Regions from separate parts of the Nonomuraea sp. B5E05 genome, predicted to be linked through region 1. Evidence: riboswitches for the same ligand, from Rfam matches in the RefSeq annotation. Region 1 holds a riboswitch; the other holds the start of a gene.
What was found. A riboswitch is a leader RNA that binds a small molecule or an ion and turns the genes downstream of it on or off. The one in region 1 is predicted to bind cyclic di-AMP.
Positions count from the first base shown of each region.

Region 1 (7,164 bases):
GGCGACAGGATTTGAACCTGCGACTTCTTGCTCCCAAAGCAAGCGCGCTGCCAAGCTGCGCCACGCCCCGTCTCGCCGAGTGCGCATGCGGTCCGCGACTCCGGTACGCTTACGCCCTGACGACCGGATGAAGTCTAGACCAGACTTCGACCGGTTCGCGCGGACGTAGCTCAATGGTAGAGCCCTAGTCTTCCAAACTAGCTACGCGGGTTCGATTCCCGTCGTCCGCTCTGGTGAGGAGAAGGCCAGGTCACCCGCCTCGGGGCCTGGCCTTCGTCGTGCCGCGGTCAAGCGTTGCCGAGCAGGTCGTGGCCGACGAACGTGAACATGCGTTTTCCCGTGGTCAGGGGCTGCGGGGTGCCGGTGAAGCGGTGTGCGCCGACGCCGTAGCCGGCGTCCGGTTCCGACAGCCATTCGAGGTGGAAGCCGCGCTCCTCGAACCACCGGCAGATCTGCGGCACCAGGTCGGGGGGCCTGCGGTGGCGCGTCCAGATGACCGTGCCGCCCGCCCGGCACAACTGGGCGCATGTGTCGACCGTACGCTCGACGTCCTCGTCCGTGATGTTGCCGAAAACGCCGCAGACGAGCACGATGCCGGCGGGCACCCTGCCCTGGTAGTGATCGGTGAGCGCGGCGTCGGCGGTGATCACCTCGACCTGTCCCAGCCCTGCCGCACCGGCCGTCTCCTCGGCCTTCGCGGTGTTGCCCGGGTCGAGCTCCACGAGACGGGCCAGCACGTCGTCGCGGCGGGGATGGCCGTCGAGCACCTCCAGCAGGTCACGGCCCTGGCCGGCGCAGAGGCTCACGAGCCTCAGCCGACCTGGCGGGCAGGCGTCGAGCGCCAGCCGGATCCGCTGCTGCACGACCCGTAGTCGTTGCGCCAGGCGCGAACCGGGGTCGTCGTACTCGTCGTGCCACGTCTGCCAGTCCATGGGCGGATTTTATGATCGAATGCCGTTCCGCGACCGCGCGTGCGGCGGGTACGCCGGGCGGAGGGCGCTCGTAAGCTGGTTCCGATGCGTGCGCGACCGATCTCCCGTGACGTTCTCGTCGACGAGCTGGCCGAGCGGGTCTCCCGGTGGCCACGCGAGCGTCGGGTGCGGGTGGCCGTCGACGGGGCGCCCGCCGGACGGCCGGAGGCGCTGGCCGACGACCTCGTCGCGCCGCTCCGGCTGCGCGGCCGGCCTGTGCTGCGGGTTTCTGCGGGTGACTTCCTGCGACCCTCGTCGCTGCGGCTGGAGCACGGCAGGGCCGATCCTGACGCCTTCTACGAGGACTGGCTCGACGTCGAAGCGCTGCGCAGGGAGGTGCTGGATCCCCTGGACGAGGACGGCTCTGCACGGGTGCTGCCGGCTCTGTGGGACAGCCGGATCGACCGGGCGTACCGGCTGCCCTATGAGGAGCTGCCGCCGGGCGGGGTGGTGATCGTGGACGGGACGCTGCTGCTGGGGCGAGGGCTGGCGTTCGAGCTGAGCGTGCATGTGTGGTTGTCCGCGGCGGCGCTGGGGCGCCGCACGCCCGAGGAGGAGCGGTGGCGGCTGCCCGCCTATGAGCGGTACGAGCGCGAGGTGCGGCCCCAGAAGGCGGCCGACGTCGTGCTCAGGGCCGATCATCCCGACCGGCCCGCGCTCCTCCTGTGACCTGGTGCAGGAGGAGCGCACCGCAGGAGACAGGCTGCTCACTCGCGTGCCGGGCTGCGGGACGGTGATGGCCGCCGGCGGGCGGCCACCAGTCAGCGTGCTGTCGGGCGCTTGCCGTGATTCGCCTTCTTCTTCTTGCGTGCCTTGCCCTTGCGTGCTCGCCTGGCCATAAGCTCGCCTCCGGAGTCGGTGTCCTTCCAACGTCTCTCGCCCGTGCTGACCAGCGCAAGTGATCCGCACCGAACTAACATTCCCCAACAGCGTCGTGTCATAATTTGGTGGAATCTGTTGGAAGGAGTGGGCGTGCTCGCACAGCAGCGTCAGCAGACGATCCTCGAACGTGTGCGCAGCAACGGCGGCGTCCGGGTCGCCGACCTCGTACGCGAGCTCGGCGTCTCCGACATGACCATCCGCCGCGACCTCGAGGTGCTGGCCGAACGCGGTCTGCTGGAGAAGGTGCACGGTGGCGCGACCGCGCTCGGCCCCGGATCGACCGAGGAGCCGGGCTTCACCGCGAAGTCCGCTCGCCAGCAGCAGGAGAAGGAGGCCATCGCGCGGCACGCGGCCAGGCTGGTACGCCCCGGCACCGCCGTGGCGCTGTCGGCTGGCACGACCACGTGGGCGCTGGCCCACCACCTCATCGGCGTCCCCGAGCTGACGGTGATCACCAATTCGATCCCCGTCGCCGAGGTCTTCCATCGCAACCCGCGCGCCGACCGCACCGTCGTGCTGACCGGCGGCGTGCGCACGCCGTCCGACGCGCTGGTCGGCCCGGTGGCCGTGGCCGCGATCCGCCGCCTGCACGTGGACACGCTCTTCCTCGGCGTGCACGGGATGAGCGTGCGGGCCGGGTTCACCACGCCCAACCTGCTGGAGTCGGAGACCGACAGGGAGCTTGTGACGGCCGCGCACCGGCTGGTCGTGCCCGCCGACCACACGAAGTGGAACACCGTGGGCATCAGCACCATCGCCGAGCTGAGCGAGGCCGACGTGGTCATCAGCGACGCGGGGCTGCCCGAGGACGCACGCACCGAACTGGCCGAGCGGGCCGGAGAACTGATAATCGCGGAGGACACGCATTGAAGCGCACCGTCACCCATCTGGCCGACGGCCGAGAGCTGATCTACTTCGACCGGCGCGACGACGCCGACCGGAGCGCGCTCGACCGGCGTCCGCTCGAGCCCCGGCCGGTGGCGTCCGAGCTGCGCTACGATCCGCTGACCGAGGAGTGGATCGCGATGGCCGGGCACCGGCAGACGCGGACGTTCCTGCCGACGGGCACGTCCGCCGAGTGCCCGTTGTGCCCGTCGTCGGACACGCGGGCGACGGAGATTCCGGCGTACGACTACGACGTGGCGGTGTTCGAGAACCGCTTTCCCTCCTTCTCCACAAATTTTGGGACTTATCACGATGTGGGCGGGCTGAGTGAGATTCGTCCGGGAGTTGGGCGGTGCGAGGTGGTGTGCTTCACTTCGGACCACTCGTCCTCCTTCTCCAAGCTCTCCGACGCCCAGGTGCGGCTGGTCATGGAGGCGTGGGCCGACCGTACGGCCGAGTTGTCCGGGATCGAGGGCGTGGAGCAGGTGTTCTGCTTCGAGAACCGGGGCGAGGAGATCGGCATCACGCTGGCGCATCCGCATGGCCAGATCTACGCCTACCCGTACGTCACACCCAGGACGAAACTCCAGCTCGGCGCCGCGGCCCGCTACCAGGGCGCGGGCAACCTGTTCGCCGACGTGCTGGCCGCCGAACGTGCCGCCGGAACACGGGTGGTGGCCGGCAACGAGCTGTGGACGGCGTTCGTGCCCGCGGCCGCGCGCTGGCCGTACGAGGTGCACGTGTATCCGCACCGGCAGGTGCCGGACCTGGCGGCGCTCACGGAGGAGGAGCGTGCGGCCTTCGCCCCGCTCTACACCTCGGTGCTGCGGGCCTTCGACGGGCTGTTCGGGGTCGTGATGCCGTACATCTCGGCCTGGCACCAGGCTCCCGTGCGGCGCGATCGCGAGCTCGCGTACCTGCATCTGGAGCTCTTCAGCATCCGGCGGGCGCCCAACAAGCTCAAGTATCTGGCGGGCTCGGAGTCCGCGATGGGCGCGTTCGTCAACGACGTGCTGCCGGAGGAGGCCGCGCGCATGCTCCGATCACAAGTAGATCAAGAATAGATTTCTACTTAAGGTCGCATGTCTCGTGATCTACCACTAATATCCCCTTATGCATCGGCCGTAACAGCCGTTGCACCGCCTAATCCTGGGCGAGTTGCCCAGGAGCCGGGGACCCATCGCACCTGGGGTGAATCCACATCAGTGGTAGGGATACGCAGCTCCCATACCCGAACCCGTCAGCTAACCCGGCCGGCAGAGGGAGAGGAACACCTACGTGGCGGCTTCGTCCCCCGCGAGTCTTGCCATCGGTCTCATCACCGCCGCCGCCGTCATCGTTTCGGCGGCCCCGGCGTCCGCGGCGTCCGCGGCCCCCAAACCCAAGGAGTCCGAGCTGCGCGCGCAGCTCAAGCAGCTCAACAAGAAGGTCGACAAGCTGATCGAGGCCTACAACCTCAAGCGCGTCGAGCTGGCCAAGGCGCAGAAGTCGGCCAAGGCGGCCAAGGCCCGGCTGGCCACCGCCGAAGAGGCGCTGACGACGGCCGAGAAACGCGTCGCCGAGATAGCCCGCCTGCGCTACCAGAACGGCAACCCCGGGGTGCCCGCGTTCATGCTGCCGGAGAACAGCGGCGGCGCGGCGGTGCTCAATCAGGTCACCGCCGAGCAGCAGGCGTTCGTGCAGGGCGTGGTCAAGGCGCGCGACGAGAAGAAGAAGGCCTCCGTGGAGGCCGTCGAGCTCGCCGACAAGATCCGCAAAGACGCGGCCGAGGTGGCCGGCCAGCGCGACGAGGCCGAGGACGTCATCGACGACATCGAGAAGAAGCTTCAGGACCTGGTGCCGTTCGGCACCAACCGCAGGTCCGACGGCGGCTGGGCGCCCGAACTGCCGTCCGGCTCCGACAACATCACCCCGCGCACGCGGCTGATGAAGGAGCAGATCGGCAAGAACTTCGCGCTGCCCTTCACCGTCGGCTGCTTCCGCTCCGGATCCAGCGGCGAGCATCCCCTGGGCCGGGCCTGTGACTTCATGATGAGCACGGGCGGCTCGATGCCCTCCGCCGCCAACGCCGCCCTGGGCGACCGCATCGCGGAGTGGGCCATCAAGAACAAGAGCAAGCTGGGCGTCAAGTACGTCATCTGGAAGCAGCGCATCAACCACGGCTCGGGCTGGAGCGCGATGTCCAACCGGGGCAGCATCACCGAGAACCACTACGACCACGTGCACATCTCGATGAACTGAGGGCATGTCCGGCGATCACCGCGGCGACGGGTTGACCAGCCCGCCGTCGTAGGCGGCGATGACGAGCTGGGCCCGGTCGCGGGCGTGCAGTTTCGCCAGGAGCCGGCCGATGTGGGTCTTGACCGTGCCGACGGTGAGGTGCAGGTGCTCGGCGATCTCGGAGTTGGACATGCCCGTGCCGACGAGGGTGAGCACCTCGCGCTCGCGCTGGGTGATGTGGCCGAGGTCGCGTGTGGCCGGGGCGGGATGGGAGCGTCGCAGGACGTCGGCGATGAGCCGGCGGGTCACGGTGGGCGCCAGCAGCGCTTCGCCGGCGGCGACGACCCGGATCGCGGCCAGCAATTCGGTCGCCGTGGCGTGCTTGAGGAGGAAACCGCTCGCGCCGGCCCGGAGCGAGGCGTAGACGTAGTCGTCCTGATCGAACGTGGTGAGCATCAGCACGCGCGTGCCGGAGCCGGCCGGGTCGGCGCAGATCCTCCTGGTCGCCTCGATGCCGTCCATGTCTGGCATGCGCACATCCATGAGGACGACGTCAGGACGATGCCGGCGGGCCAGGAGCACGGCTTCGGCGCCGGTGCCCGCCTCCCCCACCGTGACCAGCCCCGGCGTGGTGTCGATAAGGAGCTTGAAACTGTCGCGTACGAGGACCTGGTCCTCGGCGAGCAGCACCCTGATGGGCGGGGACACACTGTGCGGGGCGGCGTCGATGCTCATGCCGGGTCGCCGTTCAGGTCGTAGGGCAGCCGAGCCGTCACGCGGAAGCCTCCTTCAGGGCGCGCCTCCGCGCCGAACGTGCCTCCGTAGGCCTTCGTGCGTTCCCGCATGCCGATGAGGCCGTGTCCGCCGTGGCCCGGCCGCGTCGGCCGGCCGTGGCGGGGGCCGTCGTCCACGACCTCGATCACGGCTGCGCGCCCGTCGATGTCCACGGTGACCGAGCAGCGCGTCGGCCCCGCGTGGGTGACGACGTTGGTGAGGGCCTGTTGCACGATCCGGTAGACCGACACCGCGACCGCGGGAGGGAGCGCGGCCTCTTCGCGGACGGTCATATCGACCTCGACCCCGGCGGAGCGGGCGTGTGCGGCCAGCTCGGGCAGGCCGGCCATGGCGGGGACAAGCAGATGGGCCTGCTGGGGATCGCCGTCGGAGCGCAGGAGGTCGAGCACGCGGTGGATCTCGGTGAGCGTGCTCCGGCTGGTCTGTTCGATGACGGACAGCGCGGCACGGACCTCCTGCGGGCGGGCGTCGGCGACGTGGTTGGCGACGGTGGCCTTGACCGCGATCAGGCTCATGCTGTGGCCGATGATGTCGTGCAACTCCCTGGCTATGCGCCTGCGCTCGTCGCCCACCGCGGCCTCGGCCAGGTGGCGGACGAGGCGGGCGGTCGTGTCCCGCTTCCAGCGCACGGCCGCGCCGAGCACCCATGCGCCCGCCAGCAACACACCGATCACGCCGATCTCGACCGGCCAGTGGGGAGGCAGCTCGCTGGGCGCGTCCGCGGGCGAAAGGCCTGGGAGCACCTTGGCATAGAAGATCAGAATGGTGATCACCGCAGCGGACAGGCAGGCCGCCAAGCCCGCCAGCGACCAGGCTAGGGAGGCGGTGGAGGCCACGAGGTACAGCACGAGCACCGTCGGCAGGAACGACACCGAGATGGCGCCCGCCGCGGCGACGCCGGCCACGGTCGCCAGCGCACCCGCGGCGCACGCGACAGCGAGCATGGCCCGCGGCCGGCGCCGCCGGAGCGCGACGGGAAAGCTCACGACCGCCACGACCGGCCAGGCCGACCAGACGGGCCATGACGGCGGCGGCCCCGGCGGATCGACGAGGGTGTAGCCGACGAGCAGCGCCACGGCGACCGCCGCCACCGCATCGGCCACACCACTCCGGCCGAGCCGCCGAGCCCAGTTCATGACGAGAAGTTATCGCCTCACCCATCGCCCGGCATCTGACCACGGTAGGACAACCGCGTCTGTCTGGGGTCGTACGTGCCTCGTGCGTGCCGCGCCAGGATGCGACCTGAGCCCGACGCGCTCCCGCAGTCCCGCCCATCACCATGCTGCTGAGCCCGGCACACCGAGCCGCGCCGACATCGACACGACGGGCAGGAACGCATGAATGTTGAGCTTCGCCGGCGAATCACCCGATGGCGACAGGCCGACGCGGACCGGCGTGCCGCCAACGCCAC
Region 1 covers NZ_JBDPMJ010000038.1:39,400-46,563, reverse strand. Annotated here, with positions in the region: tRNA gene ABGB01_RS41260 (tRNA-Pro) at 1-70, opposite strand, end outside; tRNA gene ABGB01_RS41255 (tRNA-Gly) at 160-230, shown strand; gene ABGB01_RS41250 (class I SAM-dependent methyltransferase) at 288-932, opposite strand; gene ABGB01_RS41245 (uridine kinase) at 1,017-1,640, shown strand; gene ABGB01_RS41240 (DeoR/GlpR family DNA-binding transcription regulator) at 1,944-2,723, shown strand; gene galT (galactose-1-phosphate uridylyltransferase) at 2,720-3,802, shown strand; cyclic di-AMP (ydaO/yuaA leader) riboswitch at 3,869-4,011, shown strand; gene ABGB01_RS41230 (hypothetical protein) at 4,017-4,979, shown strand; gene ABGB01_RS41225 (response regulator transcription factor) at 4,995-5,693, opposite strand; gene ABGB01_RS41220 (sensor histidine kinase) at 5,690-6,889, opposite strand; gene ABGB01_RS41215 (hypothetical protein) at 7,091-7,164, shown strand, end outside.

Region 2 (7,164 bases), on a different contig from region 1:
GCGGCCGGCACGGCTGGAGCGGCGTTCACCGGAGGGCCGGGCACGGCGCGGGTGGCGGGGCCGGCGCGCGTCAGGGGCGCCAGCGGCGCAGCCCGGTGTCCTGCTCGTACGGCTGCGCGTCCGGGTAGGTGACCAGCTCCACCACGCTGCCCCAGGGGGTGCGGCAGTGGACGAACCGGTTGCGCCCGCCCGACTCCGGTCCCGGCAGCGGCACCGGCTCGCCCATCGGCGACCCCCCGGCCTCGATCACCCGCTGGACCGCCGCGTCCACGTCGTCCACGTACAGGGCGACGTGCTGCCACCCCAGATCGCACATGAGGACCGGGTCGGCCTGCCGCGGCCCGCCGAACTCGAACAGCTCGATCCCGGGCCCGTTGGGCAGCCGCAGCATGCGGATCGCCACCTCGACCGTCCCCTGGGGCACCCCGAGGCGCCGCTCGACCGCCCACCCTCCCTTCGGTCCCCGCTCCTTGGGCAGGGTGTCGTAGAGCACCTCGGCCCCGAACGCGCGGGCGAAGAACTTCGTCGCCTCGTCGAGGTCGGGCACCGTCACCCCGACGTGGTCGATGCCGTGCACGGTCATGGACTGTCTCCCCTCACCGCCGCCGAGCCGCCGCCGGGCCGCCGCCGGGCCGCCGCCGGGCCGCCGCCGGGCCGCTGCCGGGCCGCTGCCGGGCCGCTGCCGGGCCGCTGCCGGGCCGCTGCCGGGCCGCTGCCGGGCCGCTGCCGGGCCGCTGCCGATCCGTCGTCGATCCGTCGTCGATCCGTCGTCGAGCCATCGTTGTCCTGCCGTCGTCGCGCCGTCCTCTCTCGCGCCGGCGTCACCGGCCGCGGAGCTTGGAGATCAGCCCCAGGTCCTCCGCGCAGCGGCCGAGCCCGAGCGCCACGGACTCCAGCGGCCGTTCCGCCCTGCTCACCGGAATGCCCAGCGCCGCCCGCAACCGCCGGCCGAGCCCGCGCAGCAGCGCGCCGCCGCCCACCACCACCGCGCCGCGGTCGGCGAGATCCACGGAGATCTCGGGCGGGCACTGTTCGACGGTCTCGATCGCGGCCCGCACGATGGACTCGATCGGCTGCCTGGTCGCCTCGTAGATCCGCTGCACGGGCAGCGGCACCGAGCGCTCGCGGCCGGTGTCGCTCTCGCGTCCGCGCACCGTGACCTGCCGGTACAGCGGCTTCCACGCGGTGCCGGCGCGCCGCTTGGCCGACTCGGCCTCCTCCTCGTCGAGTTGCAGGCCGTGGTCGCGTTCGACCTGGCGGATGATGGCCCGGTTCATGCCGTCGCCTCCGCCGGGGACCGTGGCGGCCGCGATCACGGAGCCGTGGGAGAGCACGGCGATCCGGGTGGTGTCGCGCCCGATGTCGATCACCATGCGCCCGGCGCAGTCCTTGACCGGCAGGCCGACGCCCAGCGCCGCCGCCAGCGCGTGCGGGATCAGCAGGATCCCCCTGGCCTCCGCCTCGAACGCGATGTCGCGCAGCGCCGCGCGCTCGATCGGGGTGGAGTTGTTCGGCAGCGCCAGCACGACGCGCGGCCTGGAGAACGGATGCCCGTGCACCTTGCGCAGGAAGTATCGGATCAGGTGCCGGGCGAGTTCGTCGTCGACCGGGAGGCCGCCGCTGACCGGCCAGCGTGTCTCTCCCCGCTCGCCCTGGGCGGCCTCGGCGCCGTATCCGACGACCCGGCCCGTGCGGCTGTCCAGCATGACGGCGGAGGGTTCGTCGAGCACGATGCCCTTGCCCTTGACGTAGATCCGGGTGCTCGCGGCACCCAGATCCATCGCCAGGTCATGACCGAACACGTTCATCACGGCACGTCCATAATGGCGCCTGGGGCGTCGACCAACATGCGGGGTGTATTTCCTGGGGCACTCCAACACAACACCAGGAACCGAACGGTCTCCCTTTACCCGGCGGCGTACGATTCGGTCGTGCTCGACTACGATCTTGAAGCCGCACATTACGACGAGACCCGTGGCGGTCTGCCGCGGGCCGAAGCCGCCGCCGAGGCGGTGCGCGCTCTGCTGCCCGGGGGCACGCTGCTCGACGTCGCGTGCGGCACCGGGCTGGTGAGCAGGGAACTGGCCGGGCGTGGCCTGCGGGTGCTCGGCGTGGACGCCTCCGCCGGCATGGCGCGGGTCGCCGCGGGGCGCGTGCACGTGGTCCTGGGTGACGGCCGCGCGTTACCCGTACGCGACGGGTCGGTCGACGCGGTCACCACGATCTGGCTGCTGCACCTGCTCGGCGACGCCCGTCCGGTGATCGCCGAGGCCGCGCGCGTGGTGCGGCCGGGCGGGGTGTACGTCACGACGGTCGACAAGCGCGCCGCCCACGGGTCCGGAGGCCGGCGCCGTCCCGCCGACGACCGGGAACTGGTCGTGGCGGAGGCGGTCCGGCACGGTCTGCGCCAGGCCGGCGAGACCACGTTCGTGGGTCACGGGCAGGGGCGGGACGGGCCGGACCCGGTGTTCCGGCTGCTGGCGTTCACCCGCGACGGGTGACAGGGCGAGGTCGGTTTCGCATCGAAAGCGACGCCGTGCGAAGCTGTGGTTGTCCCCAACACCGTGGAGGTCCTCATGGCGGAATCACCGGAGCCGGAAGTCAGCGAAACTCCCGAGGACGAGATGAAGCGCAAGTTCCGCGAAGCGCTGGAGCGCAAGCGCAACCAGCACGCGGGCTCCGGCGCTGGTGGCAGGGGCGTCGACCCATCGAAGATTCACGGGGCGCACGGCCCGGCTGCGAGTAAGAGATCGTTCAGGCGCAAGAGCGGCGGCTGAGCCGGAAGGACTGAGGGGGTACGGCATGCCGTACCCCCTTTCGTATTCCCGGGCTAGGTAGATCTTTGCCCGGTTCATGGCGAATCGTTTGCGTATGTCCGATTCGCTGCTAGAGTTGCCGCCATTACCAGCCGGTGACCTGGCCCTTACCCAAGAGAGGGCCTCCGGCTGGCGCCGAATCCCGACTCGATCGGGAACCGGGGACCCACCTCACTGGGGTGAATCCGGCTCGTGCCGGTAGGGCATCTCCACGCCCGAACCCGTCAGCTAACCCGGCAGGTGTGATGGAGAGGACATAACGCATGTATTACCGCGCCGTACCCCCGAATCGCGTAGCGCCGGCCGCCGCCTGAGCGGCCCCCCTTCCCCCTTTTCTTTCCCTCGCCCGATGTAGTCGCTCGAGCGTGCCGCAGCGCCGCGCCCTCTTGCCGGCGTGCCTCCCCCTCGTCCCCTCGCGAAGGACTTCACATTTTCATGTCTCCCCGTTTTGGCCTGCGTTCCCTTGCCCTGCTCACCGCCTCCGCCGTCGGCTCGATGAGCGTCGCCTGCACCGCGGCACACGCCGATCCAGGGTCCGAGAAGAAGGCCCTGTACAAGGGCTCCACCACGGCGTCGTACTTCTGGGACGACGGCTCGGGCAGGGCCGGCGACACCGGCCTGCCCGCCAGTGGCAAGCCGATGCAGAAGGGCATGGCCGCCAGCCCGAGCTGGCCGCTGCTGACCGAGGGGTACGTGATCTACAAGGGCAAGAAGATGCCCTTCTTCGTCGGGGACAGAGGGCCGGGGGAGCCCTCCAGTCGCGGCATCATGCTGGATCTCGACGCCAAGACGTTCGCCGACCTGACCGGCGGCACCTTCAACCCCCGCTCGCTGATGGTCAACGGCAACGGCGGCAAGGGGCACATCAAGATCGACTACGTCATCACCAAGTGGGGTGACGGCCTGGGCAAGAAGGGGCGGCCGGTGCCCTTCTCGACCGGCGCCTACGCCCGGCGAGGCTGACTTTACGAACGCGGCGCCAGAATGTCATTCTGGTCACCGTGACCCTCCGCGTAGCCGCGAACGGCATCGACATCGCCTACGAAAGCATCGGCTCCCCCGACGGGCGGCCCCTGCTCCTCATCATGGGGCTCGGCGCGCAGCTCACCCACTGGGACGACGGGTTCTGCGAGCTCCTGGTGGAACAGGGGCACCACGTCGTCCGGTTCGACAACCGCGACGCGGGCCTGTCGACCCACCTCCACGACCTGGGCGCTCCCACGACGGGGGCGCCTTCGGCGTACCTGCTGGACGACCTGGCCGACGACACCGCGGGCTTCATGGACGCCATCGGCTGGCCGGCCGCCCACGTGGTCGGCGCCTCCATGGGCGGGATGATCGCCCAGTCCCTGGCCATCCGGCATCCGGCACGGGTGCTGACCCTGACCTCGATCATGTCGACGCCCGGCCCCACGGTCGCTCCGCCGACGGAGGCCGCGTTCGCGGCCCTGACCGCCCGCCCCGCCGCCGACCGCGCGGCCGTCATGGCGCAGGCGCTGGAGACGTACGCGGTGATCGGCTCACCCGGCTACGCGATGGACCGGGAGCGGGTCGTCCAGAGAGCCGGGCGCGCGTTCGACCGCTGCTTCGACCCGGCGGGCACGGGCCGGCAGCTGGCCGCGATCATGGCTTCGGGCGACCGTACGGACCTGCTGGCGAGCCTCACCATGCCGGCGCTGGTGCTGCACGGGGAGGACGACCCGCTCGTCCCGGTCGAGGGCGGCCGGGCCACGGCGGCGGCCATTCCCGGCGCCCGGCTGGTGACTTATCCGGGCATGGGCCATGACCTGCCCGAGCCGCTCTGGCCGGAGATCGCCCGCGAGATCGCCAAGCTGACCGCCGCCTGACTACGCGGCCGCTCCCGGGCTGCGCGGCCGCTCCCGGGCTGCGCGGCCGCTCCCGAGTTGCGCGGACCGCTCCCGGTGCCGGAGGATCTCGGCCACGTGGGTCTCGGCCCACGTGGCCACCGCCGCGATCGGGTCGTGCAGGGAGCGGCCGAGGTCGGTCAGCCCGTACTCCAGTCCTCGCCGGGGGTCTGGGCGTCCTCGTCGGGGAGCAGCGCCTTCTCGTCGGGCTTGTGCACGAGCACGTTGTCCACGTACGACTTCACGGCCGTGGCCAGCCCCACGTCGGCGTTCGCGCCCTCCGACAGGAACCAGCGATGGTCGAGGATCTCGTGGAAGAGCTGCGCGGGCTCCAGCTTCCCGCGCAGCCCGGCGGGGATCGCCTCGACCGTGGGCTGGAACACCTCCGCCAGCCACCGGTGCGCCACGATGGCCTCGTCCTCGTGCCGCAGGCCCCTGGCGACCCGGAATCCGTCGAGGTCGTTGAGCAGTCGCCGCGCCTGGTTCTCCTCCACGTCGAGCCCGGTCAGCCTGAGCAGCCGCCGCTGGTGGTGCCCCGCGTCCACGACCTTGGGGCGTACGATCAGCCGTCCGGTGCCGACCTTGCGCCGCACCATCATCTCGGCCACGTCGAAGCCGAGCAGGTTGAGCCGTCTGATCCGCTGCTCCACCCGGTGCCAGTCGACCTCCTCGATGATCTCGCTCTGGGTGATCTCGTCCCACAGGCGGTGGTAGCGGGCGACGATGTCCTCGGCGGTGTCCATGGGGTCGATCGAGGGGTGCAGCAGGCCGCCGGCCTCCAGGTCGAGCATCTCGCCGAAGATGTTCGTGTGCGCCACGTCGATGTCGCCGCGCCGCTGCCCCTCGCTGATCATCGGGTGCATCTCGCCGGTCTCGGCGTCCACGAGGTAGGCCGCGAACGCCCCCGCGTCCCTGCGGAACAACGTGTTGGACAGCGAGCAGTCGCCCCAGTAGAAGCCGTTCAGGTGCAGCCTGACCAGCAGCACGGCCAGCGCGTCCAGCAGGCGGGTGAGCGTGTCGGGGCGCAGGGTGCCCGACATGACCGCGCGGTAGGGGAGCGAGTACTGCAGGTGCCTGGTGATCAGTGCCGCGTCGAGCCCGTTCTCGCGGCCGGTGACGTACGCGACGGGCTCCACGGAGGGGGCGTCGAGCCGGGCGAGGTCCCACAACAGCTGGTATTCGCGCTTGGCGTACCGCTCGCTGATCTCCTTGATCGCGTACACCTTGCCGGACAGCCTGGCGAACCGCACCACGTGGCGCGAGATGCCGCGGGGCAGATCGACCAGGTGACGCTGCGGCCAGTCTTGGAGGGGCACCTCCCAGGGGAGGCGGATCAGGTCAGGGTCGCCTAGCGCGCCGGTGATCTGCAGGGGCATTTCATCAGGATATGGTGCACCGGTGGACGAGTTTCTCAAGTGGTACTTTTCCGACCGTCCCGTCATCGCCAGCACATTGGGGGCGGACGGCTACGATCACACCCTCGGCGATTTCACCGCCACCGCCTGGACCGCCCGCGAGCAGGAGGAGGTCCGCTGGCACGACCGCCTGTCGGCACTCGAGACCACGTCGCTCGACGACACGATCGACAGAGATCTGGTCCTCTCGCAGCTGAGAGGCTCGATCGCGCTCGCGTCCTGGCCCGCATGGCGGCGCGACCCCGCCACCTACCTGTCCGCGATCTTCGCCTCGATGTTCGCGCCGTTCCAGCACCGCCTCAAGCCGGAGCCCGAGCTGGTGACGGCCGCCGTCTCCCGTCTCGCCGAGGTGCCCGGCGTGCTGGCCGCCTGCCGCGCCAACCTGGACCCCGACCTGGCGGCCCCGCTGCTCGTGCAGCGCGGGCTCGGCCAGGCCCGCACCGGCCGCAACTTCCTCACCCGCACGATCCCGTCCATGGTCCAGGACGAGGGCCTGCGCGCGACGCTGGCCGAGGCCGCCGAGCCCGCCGCACGGGCGTTCGACGAGCTCGTCACCTTCCTGGAAGGCTTCGAGTGCGGCGGCAGCTGGCGGATGGGGGAGAAGCTCTACTCCACGCTGCTGCGCGAGCGCGAGATGCTCGCGTACGGCGCCGCCGAGCTGCACGAGAAGGGCAAGGCCGCCTGGGCGGAGCTGGACGCGCGGATGCGCCAGGTCGCGCTCGGGGTCAACGGCACCGAGGACTGGCGGGCGGCCATGGAGTCCCTCATGGACGACCACCCGCCGACGCTGGCCGACATGCGCGCCGAATACGAGGCGGAGACCCGGCGGGCCCGCGCGTTCGTCAGGGAGCACGACCTGGTCACGTTCGCCGACGGCGAGGAGTGCCACGTGCTGCCGTCGGCCGAGTACACGCGGCCCGTCCTGTCCGTCGCCCACTACCTGTCGCCGCCGCCGCTGAGCGCCTCACGCACGGGCGTCTTCTTCGTCCCCTACACGCCCGACGACTTCACCCCCGAGCAGGTACGCCAGCGCCTGCGCACCAACTCGCGGGCCCAGATGCCGTCGAT
Region 2 covers NZ_JBDPMJ010000013.1:65,276-72,439, reverse strand. Annotated here, with positions in the region: gene ABGB01_RS24260 (VOC family protein) at 71-583, opposite strand; gene ABGB01_RS24255 (hypothetical protein) at 597-779, opposite strand; gene ABGB01_RS24250 (rod shape-determining protein) at 822-1,808, opposite strand; gene ABGB01_RS24245 (class I SAM-dependent methyltransferase) at 1,932-2,501, shown strand; gene ABGB01_RS24240 (DUF5302 domain-containing protein) at 2,577-2,777, shown strand; cyclic di-AMP (ydaO/yuaA leader) riboswitch at 2,940-3,074, shown strand; gene ABGB01_RS24235 (hypothetical protein) at 3,252-3,779, shown strand; gene ABGB01_RS24230 (alpha/beta hydrolase) at 3,818-4,663, shown strand; gene ABGB01_RS24225 (DUF4032 domain-containing protein) at 4,822-6,057, opposite strand; gene ABGB01_RS24220 (DUF885 domain-containing protein) at 6,080-7,164, shown strand, end outside.
Region 2: it holds a riboswitch for cyclic di-AMP, as region 1 does, so the genes downstream of both, ABGB01_RS24235 (hypothetical protein) here and ABGB01_RS41230 (hypothetical protein) in region 1, are expected to answer to the same signal.